DNA from 4 places in the Bacillus sp. HSf4 genome. Region 1 is predicted to be linked to each of the others. Evidence: predicted binding sites of a transcription regulator. Region 1 holds the regulator's gene; each other region holds the start of a gene.

Region 1 (4,859 bases):
ACAATTCTTATAATAAAGAATCTCCCAGCTAATTTCAAGTGATAAGGTGAAAATTTTTTACGCTTACATTTTTCCCGTGATACCTTCAGCGACCTATAATTTCAAAAAGGTGTGTTACAATAAACATAGCCTGTTTAGATTTTAGAAAAGGAGTACATACGGCTTGAAAAAACAATACTGGTTTATTATTTTGACATATGTCCTCATGCATCTGTCATCTGTTGTCGGCATTCCCCTCTTGTACTTTTTCGGAGTGGGAAGAGGCATGGAACCCGCTCAAGCGGAGCTTACACTTTCAGGTATTTGGCTGATCATCGCCTTTTCGCTCTGTCTTGTCATCGTGCTGTTGATCTTGAGGACGGCGCCGAAAACGACGCTTCGCAACGGCAAGAAAGCATCTGCCGGCGCATCTATTGCCTGGGCGGTAGGCGGCGTATTCCTCGCTCTGTTTGCCCAGTCGATTGCCGCTTCAATCGAAATGAACCTGCTTGGGGTCAAACCGGAATCGGAAAATACGCAGCACATTATGCAGCTCATTAACACAATACCGCTGATGATATTCGTCTCTTCCGTATTCGGTCCGATTCTCGAAGAAATCATTTTCAGAAAGATCATTTTCGGCGCTATTTACGAAAAAACGAATTTCTTCATTGCCGCTCTGTTCAGTTCAGTGCTTTTCTCGGTTGTCCATATGGATTTCTCACACCTGCTCATTTATGCGGCAATGGGATTTACGTTCGCCTTTTTATACGTCAGAACAAACCGGATTATCGTTCCGATTTTCGCCCATGTCGCCATGAATACGCTCGTTGTATTGATTCAGACTTTCCAAGGGCCTATTGAAGAATATTTGGAACGGCTCGAGAAAATGCAATTGATTATTGGAGGATTTTTATGATGAGAAGCCCTGTGTTTTGGGGGGTCATTTATTTATTGACAGGCGTGCTGTTTACTTACCTGGCATCCACCTCACCGGGAGGCATATGGTCTTTTTACACCATTCTGTTGATGCTTTTCGCCGCCTATAATATCAGTATTTCCTTCAAAATGTTCGCCTTGTCGGGCAGAATGAAGCGAAAAAAATAAAGAGCCCTTTCGAGCCATTCCCTTTCCGCGGGAATGGCTCTTTATTTGCTCTGGTCTTTCAAAAACGCCTGGTTTTCCTCCTGGATGATCGTTTTTTGCGCCTGTCTGTAAGAGATTCTTGAAATCACGATACTGAGCTCATAAAGCAGCAATAAAGGCACAGAAACCATTAAATGAGACAATACTTCAGGCGGTGTGATGAGCGCCGCGATAACAAACAAAACAAAATAGGCGTACTTTCTGATTCTGGACAAAAACATGGGCGTCACCAAACCGAGCCTCGTGATAAACATGATCACGACAGGCATCTGAAACAATAAGCCAAAAGGAAGCGTTAATTGCAGCAAAAACTGAAAATATTCATGAATTCCGATGACCTGATTGACGTTCAAATCATCGGAGATCCTCGTCATAAAATCGACGACAAACGGAAATAAAATAAAGTAAGAAAAGGCAATGCCGCCTAAAAAAAGTATGATCGATACCGGAATATAGCTGAGCGTCACTTTACGCTCTTTTTGATACAGCCCGGGGCTGACAAAAGCCCACAGATGATATAAAAGAAGCGGCGAAGTCAAGACAGCGCCGATGATGAAAGCAAACTGCACATACACAAACAAAGGGTCAGTCAGCTTAAACGCGTTAAGCGTGAGCAGCTTTGCTTCATCCGTCTGCTGCAGATAAATGATCAGCGGCTTTGCCAAAAAAAAGCCTGCTGCAACAAAAACGACAAAAAAGAAAAAAATCATCATGAGTCGTCTTCGAAGTTCTGTAATATGTTCTACCAGCGACATTTCTTTTCCCTTCATAAATGTCATCCTATCTTACTGATCTTCCTTCTTTTTATCCGTATCGTCGTCAGCCAACCCTTTTGTCGCATTTTTAAATTCCCGCAGCGTATTTCCGGCCGCTCTTCCAAGCTCCGGAAGTTTTTTCGGGCCGAATACTAAAAGCGCCACCACGACGATTAAAATAAAGCTTCCAGGACCGATTGGCATCAATGCCTGCCCCCTTTCCTTTACTTTTAAGCTTCCCGTTTTTCACTTGTCATTCATTGAATAATGCTTCAGAAAATACACGAGTGACTGCAGTTCAACCGCCAAATCTATATGATGAATTCGAATGTGGTCCGGCACATTCAAACGAGCCGGCGTAAAATTTAAAATCCCTTTAATGCCCAGCGCGACCAGCCTGTCTGTGATGGATTGCGCGGCTTGGGCCGGAACCGTCAAGATGGCGACGGGAATGTCATCCGTCATATGTTCTTCAAGGGCGTTTAAGTCATAGACCGGAACGCCGCCCACCTCGGTGCCGATTTTATTCTCATTGATGTCAAAAGCCATGGCAATTTTCGTATTGTTGTTTTTGATGAAATTGTAATGGAGAAAGGCTGTCCCTAAATTCCCCACACCGATGAGTGTTACGTTTGTCATTTCATCCTGATCAAGCGTCTTTCTGAAAAAGGACAACAGATAATTGACATTGTAGCCGTAACCTTTTTTGCCGAGGGCGCCAAAGTAGGAAAAATCCCTGCGTATGGTAGCGGAATCGACCTTGACGGCATCGCTCAGCTCAGCGGATGATACACGCTGTTTTCCGGATGCATGAAGGTTTTTTAGAAAACGATAATATAACGGCAGCCGTTTTGCTGTCGCTTGCGGAATTTTTGAATGATCCATGTTCATAGACGATCCTCCATGTTTACATCAGCTTTTTCCTTTTTGTAGCCACCGTTTTTCCCGCCAGTCTTTTCGAGAAGACATGTCGGTCCTATCACCATTCCCTTATCCGCCGCTTTGCACATGTCATAGACGGTCAACGCACAGACGGAGGCGGAAGTTAACGCTTCCATTTCCACACCTGTACTCCCTCTCGTCTTGACTCTAGATTGAATATGCAGCACGCTTTTCTGTTCTTTTTCCTCCCACCGAAAGGCAATATCAACTCCCTTGAGCGCGATCGGGTGGCACATCGGGATGATGGCGGAAGTTTGTTTTGCCGCCATGATTCCGGCAACCTGAGCCACTGCCAGCACATCGCCTTTCCCGATTTCCCGGTTGTTGATTTTTTCATGTACTTCTTTATTCATGGACACACTTGAGACGGCTACTGCGGTGCGGACTGTAGCTTCCTTTTCACTGATGTCAACCATCCTCGCTCTGCCCTGTTCATTAAAATGTGTAAATTCATTCATGATCAAAACTCTCCTTATAACGATCATACACTATTTTTTTCGTTCTGTCTTTTTCTTTTGGTTAAAATCTTCCAGACTTCACTTAATTGTTTGCTGACTGCCGGTTGATAGGCTACACTTAAAATAGCAGACAAGAGGTGAAATATCATGATGATCTTGCAAGTCAATCAGCTCGCAAAATCGTTTGGGGCTGATACTATTTTAACGAATATAAAGCTGGAAGTCAGATCAAAGGACAGGATTGCGATCGTCGGACGCAACGGAGCCGGAAAATCGACTTTCTTAAAAATCATCGCAGGAAAGCTGTCATATGAAAAAGGTGAAATCATCAAGCCGAAAGATTTAACGATGGGCTACCTGGACCAGCACTCAGGGCTTGATTCAAAGCTGACGATTAAGGAAGAACTGCTGTCGGTATTTGAATTTCTCAAGAAAATGGAACAAGAGATGCGTTCGATCGAAGAGCAAATGGCGCATGCTGATCCGGGCAAGCTGAACTCTTTAATGAAAACTTATGACAGGCTGCAGCAGGAGTTTAAAGACAAGGGCGGCTACCAATATGAAGCCGAAGTCAGATCCATCATGCACGGACTTGGTTTTGCCGGGTTTGATGATAACGCCCGCGTTCAGGACTTGAGCGGAGGACAGAAAACGCGGCTCGCTCTCGGTAAAATGCTTTTGACAAAGCCCGATCTCCTCATTCTCGATGAGCCGACGAACCACTTGGACATCGACACGCTGACATGGCTTGAACAATATTTGCAAAACTACAGCGGAGCGATTTTAATCGTGTCCCATGACAGATACTTTCTCGATAAAGTTGTCACACAAGTTTACGAGATTTCCCGCTCCCAGAGCAAAAAATATATCGGAAACTACAGCTCTTATCTTAAATTGAAGGCAGAGCATCTTGAAAAAGAAACGAAGCTGTATGAAAAACAGCAGGATGAAATCGCCAAGCTGCAGGACTTCGTCGACCGCAATTTAGCCAGGGCTTCAACGACAAAGCGCGCACAGAGCAGAAGAAAGCAGCTTGAACGGATGGAAGTCATGGATAAACCGCTGGGTGATGAAAAGTCGGCGTCCTTTCGCTTTGACATTTCAAGGCAAAGCGGAAACGATGTGCTGCGGGTTCAGGATTTAACCGTCAGCTATCAGGATCAGCCCCCGCTTCTCCGCTCGCTCGATTTCCACATTACCCGCGGTGAAAGTGTGGCGCTCGTCGGACCAAACGGAATCGGCAAATCGACTCTGCTTAAAACGCTGGTAGATAAACTGAAGCCTGTATCGGGAGCGATTGCGACAGGCTCGCATGTCACAATCAGCTACTACGATCAGGAACAGGCTGAACTGACATCGTCAAAACGCGTGCTCGACGAGCTTTGGGACGACTATCCCGAGATGAATGAGAAAGACATTCGAACTTGTCTCGGCAACTTTCTATTCTCCGGAGACGATGTGTTAAAGCCGGTACACGCTTTAAGCGGCGGGGAAAAAGCGCGGCTCGCTCTCGCCAAGCTGATGCTCCAAAAAGCCAATTTTCTTATTCTTGATGAACCGACAAACCATCTTGATTTAG
Region 2 (4,859 bases), 1.7 Mb from region 1:
TTCTATTTTTGATTAAACAGACGATGGAGGTTGCTCGTATTGTTGGCGATTGAGGTTAAATAACGGCTTCCGCTCACCATTTCCTGATTGCAAAGAGGGCATAAAGGACGTTCACTGCTCGTGAAGTTTTTTCTCATCCAGCCGTTGCATTCCTCTGCTGTGCACTCCCAAGTGCTGATATCTTCCTTGGGCAAAGGTTCTTGATTTCGGTTGTTGTAGTAAGACATACCGTCACTTCCTAACAAAGGTTTTTATTCATTTTAAGGATATTTTGTGAATCCTAAGACATTCTATTCGTTTATTTGTTATTCTATTCTGGACAAGTTCTTTTAGGAACAAAAGCCCATCAGGGAAAAGGGGACCCATCATGGAAGAAAGAATCAACTGCAAAGCATGCGGTCAGCTTATTCCATACAGCTCAAAAGTATGTGAAGCGTGCGGATGCGAAAGCCCGCTTCCTCAATCACAAAAAATCAAAGACAGGATGATCCTGACTGTAGCAGGAATGGTTGCGATTTTAACGATCGTGCTGATTTTGGGAACGCTATTTTCATATATGAATGTCTTTTGACAAAAGGAGCCTTTTCTGTAAGGCTCCTTTTTGTTTTATTTGTTCTCAAACATGCTCGTCGAATGAAGAGGCTGAACGCGGGCTTTGGGATCCATATAAGCTTTTGCGTTGTTTACCGCGGTCGGAGCTTCTCCAAATCCGCTTGCGATCAGCTTGACTTTTCCTTCATATGTGCAGATATCACCGGCTGCATAAAATCCTTCAATATTTGTCTCCATCGTCGATTTGACAACGATCGAATTTTTCTCGATCTCGAGCCCCCAGTTTTTGATCGGTCCGAGGGATGAAACAAATCCGAAGTTGACGATGACGTCATCGACATCAATGACTTCTTTTCTTTCTCCTTTGACTTCCTCAATGACGATCTGCTCTATTTTGTTTTCGCCGATCAGCTCTGTCGGCACAAACGGCGTCAGCACGTTGACTTTGGAATTTCGGAGGTTTTCGACGCTGTGTTCATGGGCGCGGAATTTGTCGCGGCGGTGAATGATCGACACCTCTTTTGCAATCGGTTCAAGCATCAGCGCCCAGTCTACAGCTGAGTCCCCTCCGCCCAGCACTGCAACGCGTCTGCCGGCGAATTGATTCAGATCATCGATGAAGTAATGAAGGTTCGCGTTTTCAAATTGAGCCGCGGATTCAAGTTCAAGCTTTCTCGGCTGAAACGCGCCGTTACCGGCTGTAATAATGACAGTTTTCGAATAGTGAACTTCTTTGTTTGTGACAAGCTTAAATATGCCGTCGGCTTGCTTTTCCACGCTTTCGACAGCCTGTTCAAGGCAAACGGTCTGTTCAAATTTGGCCATTTGCTCCTTTAAGTTGTCGACAAGCTCCTGGGCGCGGATTTTAGGGAAGCCGGCAACATCATATATGTATTTTTCCGGATATAAAGCGGACAGCTGGCCTCCGAGCTGCGGCAGGCTTTCGATGATTTTGACGCTCGCCTGTCTCATTCCGCCGTAAAACGCGGTGAACAGGCCGACCGGGCCGCCTCCGATAATCGTAATATCATATACTTTTGAGTCTTCACGCATGAAAATAATGCCTCCTAAATGAAAATTGTTCTTAATTATATCATATCACATAAAATAAATACGAGTATGTCTGTTGTTTTTCAGCGGTCAAAACCGCTTTTCGCCGGCGGCATATCGAATCTTGAAAAACCAATTCTGAATCGCTATGATGTAGTTGTGAACATTTCATAAATGTTTTATGAATTTTTTTTGTCAATCAGTTGGAAAGCGATCCGTTTTTGGACGGATCTAAAGTGAAGGGTTTCACAATCTTTTTTTCATAAAAAGCCGGAGAGAGGGCGAAAATAACCCAAAGGCTATTTTTATCCGGCTTAGCAGTAAAATATAGAAAAGGTGGATGTGATTCCGTTGAATAAGCCAAAAGTAGTAGTGTTAGGTGCAGGTTACGGTGGATTAATGACTGTGACGCGACTTGTCAAAAAAATCGGCATCAATGAAGCGGACATTACGCTTGTCAATAAGCACAACTATCATTATGAAACAACATGGATGCACGAGGCAAGCGCAGGCACGCTTCATCACGACAGGTGCCGCTATCAAATTAAAGATGTCATCAACACATCCCGCGTCCGTTTTGTTCAGGACACGGTGAAGAAAATCAATAAAGAAGAAAAAAAGGTCGTTCTGGAAACCGGCGAGATTGCATACGACTACCTTGTCGTTGCCTTGGGAGCCGTTCCTGAGACATTCGGCATTTCGGGATTAAAGGAATACGCTTTCCCGATTTCAAACATCGATTCCTCCCGCCAGCTTCGGGAGCATATTGAATACCAGTTTGCGACATACAACACAGAAGCCGAAAAGCGCCCTGAGCGTCTGACGATTGTTGTCGGAGGCGCAGGTTTTACTGGAATCGAATTTTTAGGTGAGCTGGCCAACCGCATTCCCGAATTGTGCAGGGAATACGATATTGACCGCCAGCAGGTCCGCTTGATTTGCGTCGAGGCCGCACCGTCCGCCCTCCCTGGTTTTGACCCCGAACTTGTCGATTATGCGGTCAATTTCCTTGAAGGAAAAGGCGTCGAATTCAAAATCGGAACAGCCGTAAAAGAATGCAAACCAGACGGCATCATTGTCGGAAAAGATGACGAGACCGAAGAAATCAAGGCCGGAACGGTGGTGTGGGCTGCCGGTGTCCGAGGAAATCCGGTGATTGAAGAATCGGGTTTTGAAAATATGCGCGGCCGTGTCAAAGTCAAGCCGGATCTTCGGGTTGACGGCCATGATGAGATTTTTGTCATCGGTGACTGCTCGCTTGTCATCAACGAAGAAACCGATCGTCCATATCCGCCGACAGCGCAAATTTCCATGCAGCAGGGAGAGACTTGTGCGGCAAATATTGCGGCGTTGATCCACGGCAAAGAAACTGAAACATTCACGTTCGATAATAAAGGATCTGTCGCTTCGCTTGGCGAACACGATGCAATCGGCATCGCTTTCGGCAAAAAAATGACCGGTACAAGTGCTTCCTTTATGAAGAAGATGATCGACAACCGTTCGCTCTTCATGATCGGAGGACCGGGGCTCGTCCTGAAGAAAGGGAAATTTAAATTTTTCTAAGAAGCTTGCAGCATGTGCTGCGGGCTTTTTATTTCCGATCAAAAACTTCAAAAATGAAAGAAAACGGAAGAAGGTCTTGTTTTTAAGCGCTTACATGAAATATTCCGTTATATTTTCTGACTTTCTCATTGACAATCTTCATGATATTATTATCTGAAAATTAAGAAAAAAGGTGTGTGTGTGATGAAGACTTCTTCAACTAAGCAGCGCTCAGAAACCTGCACATTTTGTTCAGGCAAAGGTTATTTTCAGCTTCTGCTCGGCGGTTCGGAAACGTGCAGCCACTGCCAGGGGACCGGAAAAGACCGCTGAATCAAGACTTTCCAATGATTGACTCAAGCTCCTTCTCCAATGTACACTAAAAGAGGTTACTTGGGGGTGGAAGGCTTTGATCAGTTTACCAGTTGTCATCATATCAGTTGTCTTGTTTTTCGTCTTGTTTTTCGGAATCGGTTTTTTGCTGAACATGCTGCTCAGGATGTCGTGGATCATGGCTGTCATTTATCCGATTGTATGCCTTTTCATTGTCAATAAGGAAAAATTAATTCGCTATGTGGAGACGCCCGGAGAGGCGTTTTCCGGACTTTTTGACAGGGTGGCTTCATTGGCTGCGGCGGACATTATTATTTTAGCAAGCGGGATGGCCGGGGCCCTTTTGTCAGGAGTCACGATCAAAGCTTTGCGAAAAAGAGGATACCAAATGTTTTAACCTTCTTCTTTTTGCTGAAGAGGGTTTTTTGGTGTGAATTTTCCCAACTTTCTTGAAATTATCTCGCCATCTGAATATTTCCGCCCACTCTTGGAAACAACTAGATGGTGAGAGGAGTGGGAAGATTTGAGAAAAGTGATAACAATGTGCAGGCGCTTTTTGATGACGATATTGTTCGTCCTGGCTTTCATGACGACTTTCTTTGCCGTATCAGGCGTCGAAGCAGAGGATTTATCAAACTGGGCAAAAGAACGGGACCTGTCCCTTAAACAATTGGGGCTAACCTTTAAATCACTTCCGAAAGAAAGGGCGGAAACGACGTCTTTGTCTGCCGCCAAGCAAATTAAAAACAAACCGAAAAAACTTGAAGACGCATTTGACTGGAGTAAATATCCGAAACAAAAAGTCACGGCAACAGGCTATACCGCAGGGGTTGAATCGACTGGAAAACAGCCTCACGATCCTGAGTACGGGCTTACATATTCAGGAGTCAAAGTGAAAAGAGATTTATATTCGACCGTTGCAGCGGACCCGAACGTGTTTCCGATCGGAACGATTTTGTTCATTCCCGACTACGGCTACGGCGTGGTCGCTGATACGGGATCGGCGATTAAAGGGAACAGGCTGGACCTGTATTATGAAACGGTTGAAGATGTCTATAATGAATGGGGAAAGAAAACCCTTGATGTCTATGTCATTAAAAAAGGGGACGGCTCCGTGACCGAAGAGGATCTCATGAAGCTGAATGAAAACAAATCGATGCAGGTATTCAGGCAAAAATATAAAATGGCGAAAGAATAAGCAAAAAAACGTTTAAGTCCGAAAAACGGGCTTAAACGTTTTTTATTTTACATGAATAAATAGTGCAGAATCAGCGTTAAAGCGATGCCGGTCAATCCTCCGAAAAAGACCTCGATCGGCTGATGGCCCAACAGCTCTTTTAACTTTTTTTGCTTTTCCTCCTGATGCACTTTTGGAAAATCCT
Region 3 (4,859 bases), 1.4 Mb from region 1:
GTGTCTGCTCCTTTTACAGATTTGTTCAATTTCACGAATTTGTGCTTGATGCTGCTGCAGCCGATCTGTGCGTAGTCGCAGTCGTAATTTTGTCCTTTGTTGTTCGCTTTATACCAGTAGCGGACGGTCAAATTTTTGAGCGACACCGTTTTTTTGCTGTTGTTTTTAATATTGAGCTGCGGACGGATCTGATTTCCGTTCACATTGCCGTCCCCCGCTCTGTACTGTACAGCGATTGCATTTTTCTCGGTGCTGCTGCCTTGATCTGTTTGGTCACGGTCTGAATTTTTCTGATCAGAACCTTTTGAGCCTGAATCAGAATCGGTATCTTCAGATGAATTGTCTGGATTGCTTGTGCTGCGGATGTTTTCCCTTACAAATTTTCCGGATTCGGATAAATCAGACATTGACCAGCCTCCGGTTTTAGATGCGCCCGGATTTAAAGCGGCTGACGACTCCTGTTTATCCGACAGATTCCAGTTGACCCAGCTGATCTTCTTGCTGTCCAAGAATTTTAGCCATTCGCGTGACTGGTCAAGATATACCCCGCCATTGCCGGAAGCATCGCTTGTTCCCCATTCGGTTACAAAAATCGGCGCTCCTTTGCTCAGCGCATAGTTTGCTTTATCCCGCAGCGATTGACCGTGCGTACCTGCGTAAAAATGGAGCGCATACATGACATTGTCGTCTTTCAGCTGGTTGTCTGCCGCATCGTTGACATCCTGGCTCCAAGTACCTGTCCCGACGATGACGATGTTATTGGGATCATTTTTGCGAATGACCGAAATCACGTCTTCCGCGTAAGGTTTGATGTCGCTGTTCCAGTTCACACCGCCGTTCGGCTCGTTTGCGATTTCATAAATGACATTTGGTGTATTGCCGTAAAGACTAGACATTTCTTTGAAAAATTCTTTTGCTTTCGCTTTGTTTTGGTTCGGATTGCCATCGCTTAAAATATGCCAGTCGATGATGACATATATTCCAAGCTCTTTTGCCGCTTCAACGGCTTCTTTCACTTTATTTTTAACAGACGGATTATCAATATATCCTCCCTCTGCCGTGTACATTGCCGCGCGGAACACATTGATGCCCCAGTCGTCTCTCAGCCATTTTAACGTATCTTTGTTGACATAATCGCCGTACCACTGCAGACCATGGGAGCTGATGCCTTTCAGCTGCACCGCTTTTCCATTTTGGTTGACGAGTTGTGTCCCTTTCAGCTTAAGCTGGCCGTTGACAGAAACAGGCGTTTTCGCTGCTGCTGATGCCGCTGGAACAAATGCACCGCTGATGACAAGCGCCGCCATCATGAAGCATGTGACAAAAACAGAAACAGAACGTTTGATTGATGACATTCTTTTTCCTCCATTTGATTTAGAATATGCTTTTTCTGCGAGCGTTTCTCACCTCTCTTCTCACTTTAAGCACGAACTGATTGTAAAAAACCTCTGGATGGATTGTCTATCAACCATATTTCTTGTTTTTGAATCCTTAAAAATCTATCTATTTCCTCTTTTCGTATTTATTGGGAGGCCGTAATGCTAGAAAACGGCATTCATCACTGCTAACCTTCAGGACTTTACACATCCTTTATCTATTAATTCCCAATTATAAGAATCAGAATAATAAAAATGTTTGGTTTCAAAAAAAACTATTCGGGAGAAAAGCGCTATAAAAAGATCAAACCATCGCCGCATGTCTCAAAAAATAAACCCTCCTCTTCTAAGCCCTGAAAGAAAAGGAAAGTTTACTTTTTGAAATCGGATAAAAAACCGACCAGTTTTGTGCCGACACCTACAAACGTTTCAAGAATCGCCTGTGCCCCGGCTACCGACAAAATCAAAATGAACGGAATGCTCGCTTTCGGCATCAGCATATAGCCGATTCCGATGATGATGGCGCACCAAATGCCGGCGCACCAATAGCAATTCAACAAATAGCCGAAGTTTGATTTCGGCACCTTTTTTGTGTCGACATGCCCCTGTTCATCGATCGTTTTCTTTTTCTTCATAAACGGTTTCCGGATGAACTCCGTGATTTTATCGAAGACAATCAAATGGGTCAGTCGGTAGCTGGCAAGGATCAGCATGATATACGTTAGCCAGGATATATCCTCCATCTTGGGCCTCCAAATCCGTAAGTTATCTATAGCTATTCCCGAATCCTCCCCGCTTCTATCCCGATTTTTTGAAAATGTGATATACATCACGATTTTCTCCTGGAAAACACGTTACATTGAACCTGTAACATCAATCTAGCTCCAGGAGGTTTTTTACGATGGACACAGTATTTGACCAAAACACCAAAACCGGCGAGATTGTCACCCGTTTTCCAAGAGCGAGCCGGATTCTGAAGGAATACCGCATCGATTTTTGCTGCGGAGGAAACCGCCCGATTGCAGAAGCGATTCAGGAACAAAACCTAAATGAAGAAGAGATCTTAACGAAAATCAACACCTTATACGAAGAGACAAAAGCTCTCAATGAACAAGAAACGAACTGGAGCGAAGCCCCTTATTCCCGGCTGATTGACTACGTGGTCCAGACCCATCATGCCTATCTGTACGACGTGCTGCCTGAGTTGTCGGGATTTGTTACAAAGGTATACCGCGTTCATGGGATCCATCATCCTGAGCTCGGCCGGGTTCATCAATTGTTCCATCAGCTGAAAGCTGAATTGGAGCACCATTTGATCCAGGAAGAAGAACAGATTTTCCCGAAAATCACCGCTTTCGAAGAGACAAACGATAAAGCCTATTTAACCGAGGCCGTCGAAGCGATCGACACCCTGGAACAAGAGCATGCATCATGCGGCAACATTTTAAAGGAACTGCGGAAAGTGACCAGCGACTATACACTTCCTGAAGGCGCGTGCACCACATACACACTGACTTACTTAAAGCTCGATGAATTGGAAACAGACCTTTTTCAGCACATTCATTTAGAAAATAACATTTTATTCCCTCGTTTAGCGGCCGAAGCCAAACGATAAGAAAAAAGACAGGGCATCCTGTCTTTTTTTCATTCTCTATACACGTGAAAAAGGACAGAGGATTTGATGATCCTCTGTCCTTTCTTTTTAATCCTCTGAGGCAATGTCTTTAACCGGCAGTTCTTCTCCTTCCCCATGTGTTGGTTTGCGGAGATGAAACAATGCTTTGACGCTGAAAACGACGAGCAGGACAATCCCGATTAAAAAGATGGTGTCGGGAACAGCCCGCCATGTCAATAGCCCCTGCACGGCATCCTGCTGCAAAAATGCGGACGCCCGTGAGCTCCAATAGCCGTCGCTAAATGCTTTTTTCAATTGGAGGAAACCGACGGGAAGCAGGCTGATAAAGACCATGCCGAACAGGCCAATGTTAAGCGTCCAGCAGGCGATTTTCAGCCATTTATCATTCCAGCGCTCAGGCTTGACGATATTGCGCAATGTGTACAGCCATACGGCAATCGCGAACATGCCGTAAACCCCCATCATCGCTCCGTGTCCATGGGCCGGTGTTAAAAACTGGCCGTGCTCAAAATAGCTGACGGCGGGCAGGTTGATCAAAAAGCCCAATACCCCCGCACCGACAAGATTCCAAATCGCGGTTGAAATCAAAAACCAGAATGTCGCTTTATACGGGAAGTGATGTCCTCCATCCCGCATCATTTTATATTGTTCATACGCTTCCAAAACAAGCAGGGTCAGCGGGATCACTTCCAGGCATGAGAAGACAGACCCGAGACCGATCCATACTTCTGATGATCCATTGTAATAGTAATGATGGCCGATGCCGATCACACCGCTGCCGAGCAGAAGTATCAGCTGAAAATAGAGCGCTCTTACGGTTGACTTTTTCGTCACCAAATTCATCTGCACCAACAAAAAGCCGATAACGACGACGGCGAAGACTTCAAAAATCCCTTCCACCCATAAATGGATGATCCACCAGCGCCAAAAATCGGACATGGTGATGCTTGTGCCCGGGTTGAACATAAAGGCGGCGCCGTAAAACAGCGGAATGGCGATGGCCGAATAAAACAGCAAATGAATCAAGCCGCCTTTATCAGATTCTCTTTTTAAACCGCGCTTAATGCCCCTGAAAACGATAAACAGCCAGATCAGCATGCCGAGCGCAAGAATGATCTGCCAAAAACGGCCGAGCTCGATATACTCCATTCCTTGATGGCCGAATAAGAACCAATTGTTCCCTAGATAGCCTTTTGCTCCGAGCCATTCACCGGCCATGCTTCCGCCGACAAGAACAATCAGCGCCCAAAACAGAATGTCGACAAACAAGCCTTGCCGCTTCGGCTCCCGGCCGCCGACAAGCGGAGCCACAAAAATGCCCATGCCAAGCCATGATGTCGCAATCCAAAAGATCGCCAGCTGCAGGTGGAATCCCTTTGATATGTTGAAAGGTAAAAGCTCTCTGATCCAATCGATGCCAAAGAAGCTGTCCGGCTCGATATAATAGTGGGCAAGTAATGCGCCGAGCATCGCCTGAACAAAAAACAGCACGGAAACGACGGCGAAATATTTCCCGGTTTTAACCTGTGACGCCGTAAGCGGCTGCTTTTCCAAATCAAAAACCGGAAACGCCCCTTCCTGATAAGCTTCCTTCATCCCAAGCTTATAACGGTAAAACACGAATAAAATGATGCCGATAAATAAAATGAGAATCGTGACGCTGGCGCCGCTCCACCAAACCGCGGCGAAAGACATCGTATTGCCGGCCTCTTCATCATACGGCCAGTTGTTCGTATACGTTATGTCATCGCCGGGCCTTAACGTGCTGGACAGCCATGCCGTCCAAAAGATAAAATCGGAAACCTGTGTGATCTGGTCCTCACTGTCGATCCATGCTCTAGCATGAC
Region 4 (4,859 bases), 290 kb from region 1:
GAAGGGAAGCAGAAAAGCTTGCTCCCGCCACCCCCAGCAAAATGCCGATGACATACAGCTCGCCGATCGTTGATCCGAACTGCCACCCCCAAATCAGCGGAATCATCGTTACAAACATGCCGCCGATGGCCGTCTTCTTCGGACCGTAGCGATCGGTTAAAATGCCTAAAACAATCCGGAAAACAGAACCGGCCAATGTCGGGATGGCCACAATCAATCCAACTTGTGAAGGCGACAAGTCAAAATCCGCCGTTATATAAACGCCGAGCGCCCCGAGCAATACCCAAATCATAAAGCTGACATCAAAATATAAAAAAGATGACAACAAGGAAGGAGCATGCCCGCTCTTCCGCAAATCCGCCAATTTCAATTGCAACACTCCCCATTCGATAGATTCTAATTGTAATCATGACAAAATCAAATGAGGCTGGCAGTATTCTTGTCAGCTTTACTTACAAACTAAAAGATTGAATATTTAAAATACTAATTTTAAACAGCTTTATCGGTTGTGTTTGGAGCAGGTGAAGAATGATCGTCCAAAAATCGAAAGCAGGGCAGCAGTATCCCGAGGCTTCCCGTCACAAAAATGATGGCGCCGATCATGAAAAACAGCGGCCGTATCCCAAGCATTTCGCTGAACCTCCCCGCAAATAAGACACCGATCATCATCGTTCCGCGAATGATAAAGAGGCGAACGGAGAGAACTTTTCCTAAAAAGTGTTGAGGGACCTGTTTTTGGTACAGTGAGGTGTTGTGGACGCTGAAAAAGGGAATTGTAACCCCTGCGGCAGCTTCAATCATGACGGCGGCCCATATCTCCGTCACAAAACCGAGGGCAATGTAGGAAAGACCTCCTGCGGCGAGTGCGCCAAGCATCATCAAGCGGCGGTTTTTCAATCCGCCAAGCCTTCCCGCCGCTATCGAGCCGCAGAAATAACCGAGCGGAAATGCAGCCATAAAGCAGCCGTATTCCAGTTCACTCCCGCCGAGTTCCTCCAGTACATACGGAACGTTGAGAACCATCGTGACGCCTACGCCGAACTGGACAAAGGCGAGAAAAAAGCCGAGCCAGACGAGCAAACGACGCGTAAAGAAATAGCGGATTCCGCCTGATAACTGTGTCAGCCAGCTCTGTCCTCCGCCGGTTTGTTCGATTCGTTCCTCTTTCAGTTTCAAAAGGAGAAATGCGCTTAACAAAAAGAAAAATGAAGCCGCAGCAAGCGTGTTTTCCGGACCGAGCCAGGCGGCCAAAAGCCCTCCGATCGGCGGTGCGATAAATCCCATCAGCCGCAATGTTCCGTCGATATAAGCATTGGCTTTGATGAGCTGTTCCTCTTTCACGAGGGCGGGAATCAGCGCCGTTCCTGCAGGAGCGTAGAGAGGCTGAATGAGCCCGATCACCGCCTGCAGGAGTAAGAGGTTCCAGACTTCAAGCTTCCCGAGCGACATCATCGCGATTGGGAAAAGGAATGCGAATGCGCGTGTCAGCTGGGAGAACAGCATCGTTTTCTTTCTGCTCCACAGGTCAATAAAAGGGCCGATCACAAGCTGCAAGGCAAGTGAAGGGATGAAATAGACCAGCCAAAACCCGCTCATGACAAGCTTGGAACCCGTCAATTCAAAGACAAGCAAAGCATTGGAAAGGGCTCCGATGGCGCCGCCGAGCTCTGATACAGCCTGTCCCAGCCATAGGGAGAGAAACGATTGATTCTGAATAAAAGTCACCGTCTTTGGCATTTCTATTTCTCCTTCTTTTGAAACGGTGGTCGTTAATGGTTGAATTGTATAATTTTCGGTGTTTATATTCAAGGAAAAGGAATAATTTTACCCAAAAATGTAGAAAAATAAGGAATAAATGATTAGTGACACAAAAAAGACAAAAATATAAATGCATAAGTATTGAAAAAGTATGTGAAATATTGCACAATTTAAATGTGAAATACTTCACAAACAACTTAGATTGAAAACAATCGGTAAAGGATGATGTAAAATGACAAATCAAAATGTGAATCGTACTGTATTAATCGGTGCCGGATTTGTTGGAAGCAGTTATGCATATACGTTAATCAACCAAGGAATCACAGACGAACTTGTGATCATTGATTTAAATAAAGATAAAGCAATGGGCGATGTGATGGACTTAAACCACGGGAAGGCATTTGCGCCGCATCCTGTGAAAACATGGTACGGCACGTATGAAGACTGCAAAGACGCCGATATTGTCTGCGTTTGTGCAGGAGCAAACCAAAAGCCCGGGGAAACCCGGCTGGATTTGGTAGAGAAGAACCTCAAGATTTTCAAAGGCATCATCGGGGAAGTCATGGCCAGCGGATTTGACGGCATTTTCTTAGTCGCGACAAACCCGGTTGACATTCTCACATATGCGACTTGGAAATTCAGCGGCCTGCCGAAGGAACGGGTCATCGGAAGCGGCACGACTCTGGACACCGCCCGTTTCCGCTACCTGCTCAGCGAATATTTCGGTGTCGCCGCTCACAATGCGCACGGCTATATCATCGGTGAGCACGGAGATACGGAGCTGCCTGTCTGGAGCCATGCCAATATCGGCGGCGTTCCCGTCAGCGATTTGCTGAAAAGAAATGAGAACTACAAAGCGGAAGATCTTGATGAACTGTTTGACAATGTGAAAAACGCCGCCTACCACATTATCGAGAAAAAAGGTGCGACATATTACGGAGTTGCCATGAGTCTGGCGCGCATCACGAGAGCCATTTACCGCAATGAAGAAGCGATCTTGACCGTGAGCGCTCATCTTGACGGTGAATTTGGCGAAAATGATGTTTATATCGGAGTTCCGGCGGTTGTCGGCCGAGGCGGAGCGAGGGAAATTGTTGAACTTGAACTGAATGAAAAAGAAAAAGAGCAATTTAAGCATAGTGCTGGTGTGTTAAAAGCCATTTTAAAACCGCATTTTGAAATGCAGGCGCAATAAAACATCATGAAGATTGTGAGATGATGAACAATGTGGCAGCAGGTATACGATCCGTTTGGGAATCTGTTTCTCAGCGCTTTTGCCGCCATTCTGCCGATTCTTTTCTTTCTCCTTGCACTGACCGTGTTGAAGATGAAAGGAATCATCGCGTCATTTGTGACGCTGGCGGTCAGCTTTATTGTAGCGGTGTTCTTTTTTCACATGCCGGCTGCAAAAGCTGTCTCCGCCGTTTTTCTTGGAATTGCTAACGGCCTCTGGCCGATCGGATATATTGTCCTGATGGCTGTATGGCTTTACAAACTTTCCGTCAAAACCGGAAAGTTTAAAGTGATCAGAGCGAGCATTGCCGGAATTTCGTCTGACCAGCGGCTTCAGCTATTGCTGATCGGGTTCAGTTTTAACGCCTTTTTGGAAGGCGCGGCAGGTTTCGGCGTGCCGATTGCGATCAGTGCCGTTCTTCTAGTCGAGCTTGGTTTTAAACCTTTGAAAGCGGCATCCCTATGTTTGATTGCGAATGCGGCATCCGGCGCTTTTGGAGCGATCGGAATTCCGGTGATCACAGGAGCGCAGATGGGAGGCTTGACACCGGTTGAGCTTTCCAGAACGCTCGCCTTGATGCTTCCGGTCATCGCCTTCTTTGTCCCGTTCCTGCTCGTTTTCATATTGGATGGGTTTAAAGGAATAAGAGAAACGCTGCCGGCCCTTCTCGTATTAAGCGGAAGCTATACGGCGGTGCAGACTCTGACGATGATTGGATTGGGACCGGAGCTGGCCGACATTTTGGCCGCTTTAATCAGCATGGGAGCGCTGGCGCTGTTCTTGAAAAAATGGCAGCCGCGTCACATATACAGGGAAGCCGGGAATGAACATGAACCCGCTGAGAAATATCATGCAGCAGACATTATAAAAGCCTGGTCTCCGTTTTATATTTTGACCGCCGTCATTGCGGTATGGAGCCTCCCCGGTTTCAAGGGGCTCTTTCAGGAAGGCGGGGTGCTGAAGCAGACGACGATCTTATTCAACATGCCTTTTCTTCACCGGGAAGTGCTGAAAACGCCGCCGATATCCCCGGAAGCGGCACCGCTTGATGCCGTGATGAAGCTTGACTTCATTTCAGCGACGGGGACGGCCATTCTGATCGCTGTGATCATCACGATTGTGCTGAGCCGAAACATCAGTTTCCGCGGAGGACTCTCCTGTTTGAAAGAAACGGTCAGGGAATTGTGGCTTCCCGTTCTCACCATTTGCTTTGTGATGGGTTTTGCAAACCTGGCCAATTATGCCGGATTGAGTTCAACCATTGGACTGGCGCTAGCCAAAGCGGGGGACATCTTTCCGTTCGTCAGTCCCGTATTGGGCTGGATCGGTGTCTTTATCACAGGTTCAGTCGTCAGCAACAATGCATTATTCGGCCACTTGCAAGCTGTCACCGGAGCGCAAATCGGGACAAGTTCGGCGCTATTGCTTGCCGCCAATACCGCGGGCGGTGTGATGGCCAAGCTGATTTCACCGCAGTCGATTGCGATTGCAACAGCTGCCGTTCAAAAGACAGGGGAGGAATCAAAGCTTTTCAGCCAAACCGTTAAATACAGCTTGATCCTGCTTCTCATCATTTGCATTTGGACATTTGTGCTTTCAAAGCTTGCCATATAAAGAAGAGCCTTTTCCCGTAATGGGAAAAGGCTCTTTATGCTGCCTGTTCTATCATGTCCTCTTTTTGAATACATTGTACAAGTTATCCGCGGAAGGGGGGGACGCGATGTGTTGAACATCTTCCTAAGCTATGTATTTTTGGGCTTGTCATTGGCTGCGCCGGTCGGTCCGGTCAATGCGGCACAGATTGACAGAGGGATGAAAGGGGGGTTTTTGCATGCTTGGCTGTTTGGACTCGGCGCGGTTTCGGCTG

The links. Region 1 encodes Rex, which represses fermentation and respiration genes when NADH is low (regulators of the CRP and FNR family bind a similar motif). Its sites were predicted from a motif close to TTGTGAAATATTTCACAA; they were not measured.
Region 2: the regulator Rex is predicted to act here: its motif matches at 1,837-1,854, upstream of yumC (ferredoxin--NADP reductase 2).
Region 3: the regulator Rex is predicted to act here: its motif matches at 2,194-2,211, upstream of ric (iron-sulfur cluster repair di-iron protein).
Region 4: the regulator Rex is predicted to act here: its motif matches at 1,933-1,950, upstream of P3X63_RS02085 (L-lactate dehydrogenase).

What each region holds. Positions count from the first base shown of each region.
Region 1 is NZ_CP120679.1:684,664-689,522, reverse strand. It holds gene P3X63_RS03475 (CPBP family intramembrane glutamic endopeptidase) at 164-898, shown strand; gene P3X63_RS03470 (YdiK family protein) at 898-1,086, shown strand; gene tatC (twin-arginine translocase subunit TatC) at 1,128-1,904, opposite strand; gene P3X63_RS03460 (twin-arginine translocase TatA/TatE family subunit) at 1,911-2,084, opposite strand; gene P3X63_RS03455 (redox-sensing transcriptional repressor Rex) at 2,127-2,771, opposite strand; gene moaC (cyclic pyranopterin monophosphate synthase MoaC) at 2,768-3,280, opposite strand; gene P3X63_RS03445 (ABC-F family ATP-binding cassette domain-containing protein) at 3,428-4,859, shown strand, end outside.
Region 2 is NZ_CP120679.1:3,392,425-3,397,283, reverse strand. It holds gene P3X63_RS17580 (cold-shock protein) at 3-227, opposite strand; gene P3X63_RS17575 (DUF2116 family Zn-ribbon domain-containing protein) at 368-571, shown strand; gene yumC (ferredoxin--NADP reductase 2) at 607-1,605, opposite strand; gene P3X63_RS17565 (NAD(P)/FAD-dependent oxidoreductase) at 1,948-3,165, shown strand; gene P3X63_RS17560 (YuiA family protein) at 3,349-3,477, shown strand; gene P3X63_RS17555 (YuiB family protein) at 3,554-3,874, shown strand; gene P3X63_RS17550 (3D domain-containing protein) at 4,010-4,675, shown strand; gene P3X63_RS17545 (divergent PAP2 family protein) at 4,723-4,859, opposite strand, start outside.
Region 3 is NZ_CP120679.1:2,073,258-2,078,116, reverse strand. It holds gene P3X63_RS10655 (cellulase family glycosylhydrolase) at 1-1,346, opposite strand, end outside; gene P3X63_RS10650 (DUF1360 domain-containing protein) at 1,748-2,119, opposite strand; gene ric (iron-sulfur cluster repair di-iron protein) at 2,278-2,991, shown strand; gene P3X63_RS10640 (nitric-oxide reductase large subunit) at 3,079-4,859, opposite strand, start outside.
Region 4 is NZ_CP120679.1:393,474-398,332, forward strand. It holds gene P3X63_RS02075 (nitrate/nitrite transporter) at 1-370, opposite strand, end outside; gene P3X63_RS02080 (MFS transporter) at 490-1,737, opposite strand; gene P3X63_RS02085 (L-lactate dehydrogenase) at 1,991-2,953, shown strand; gene P3X63_RS02090 (L-lactate permease) at 2,984-4,606, shown strand; gene P3X63_RS02095 (LysE family translocator) at 4,718-4,859, shown strand, end outside.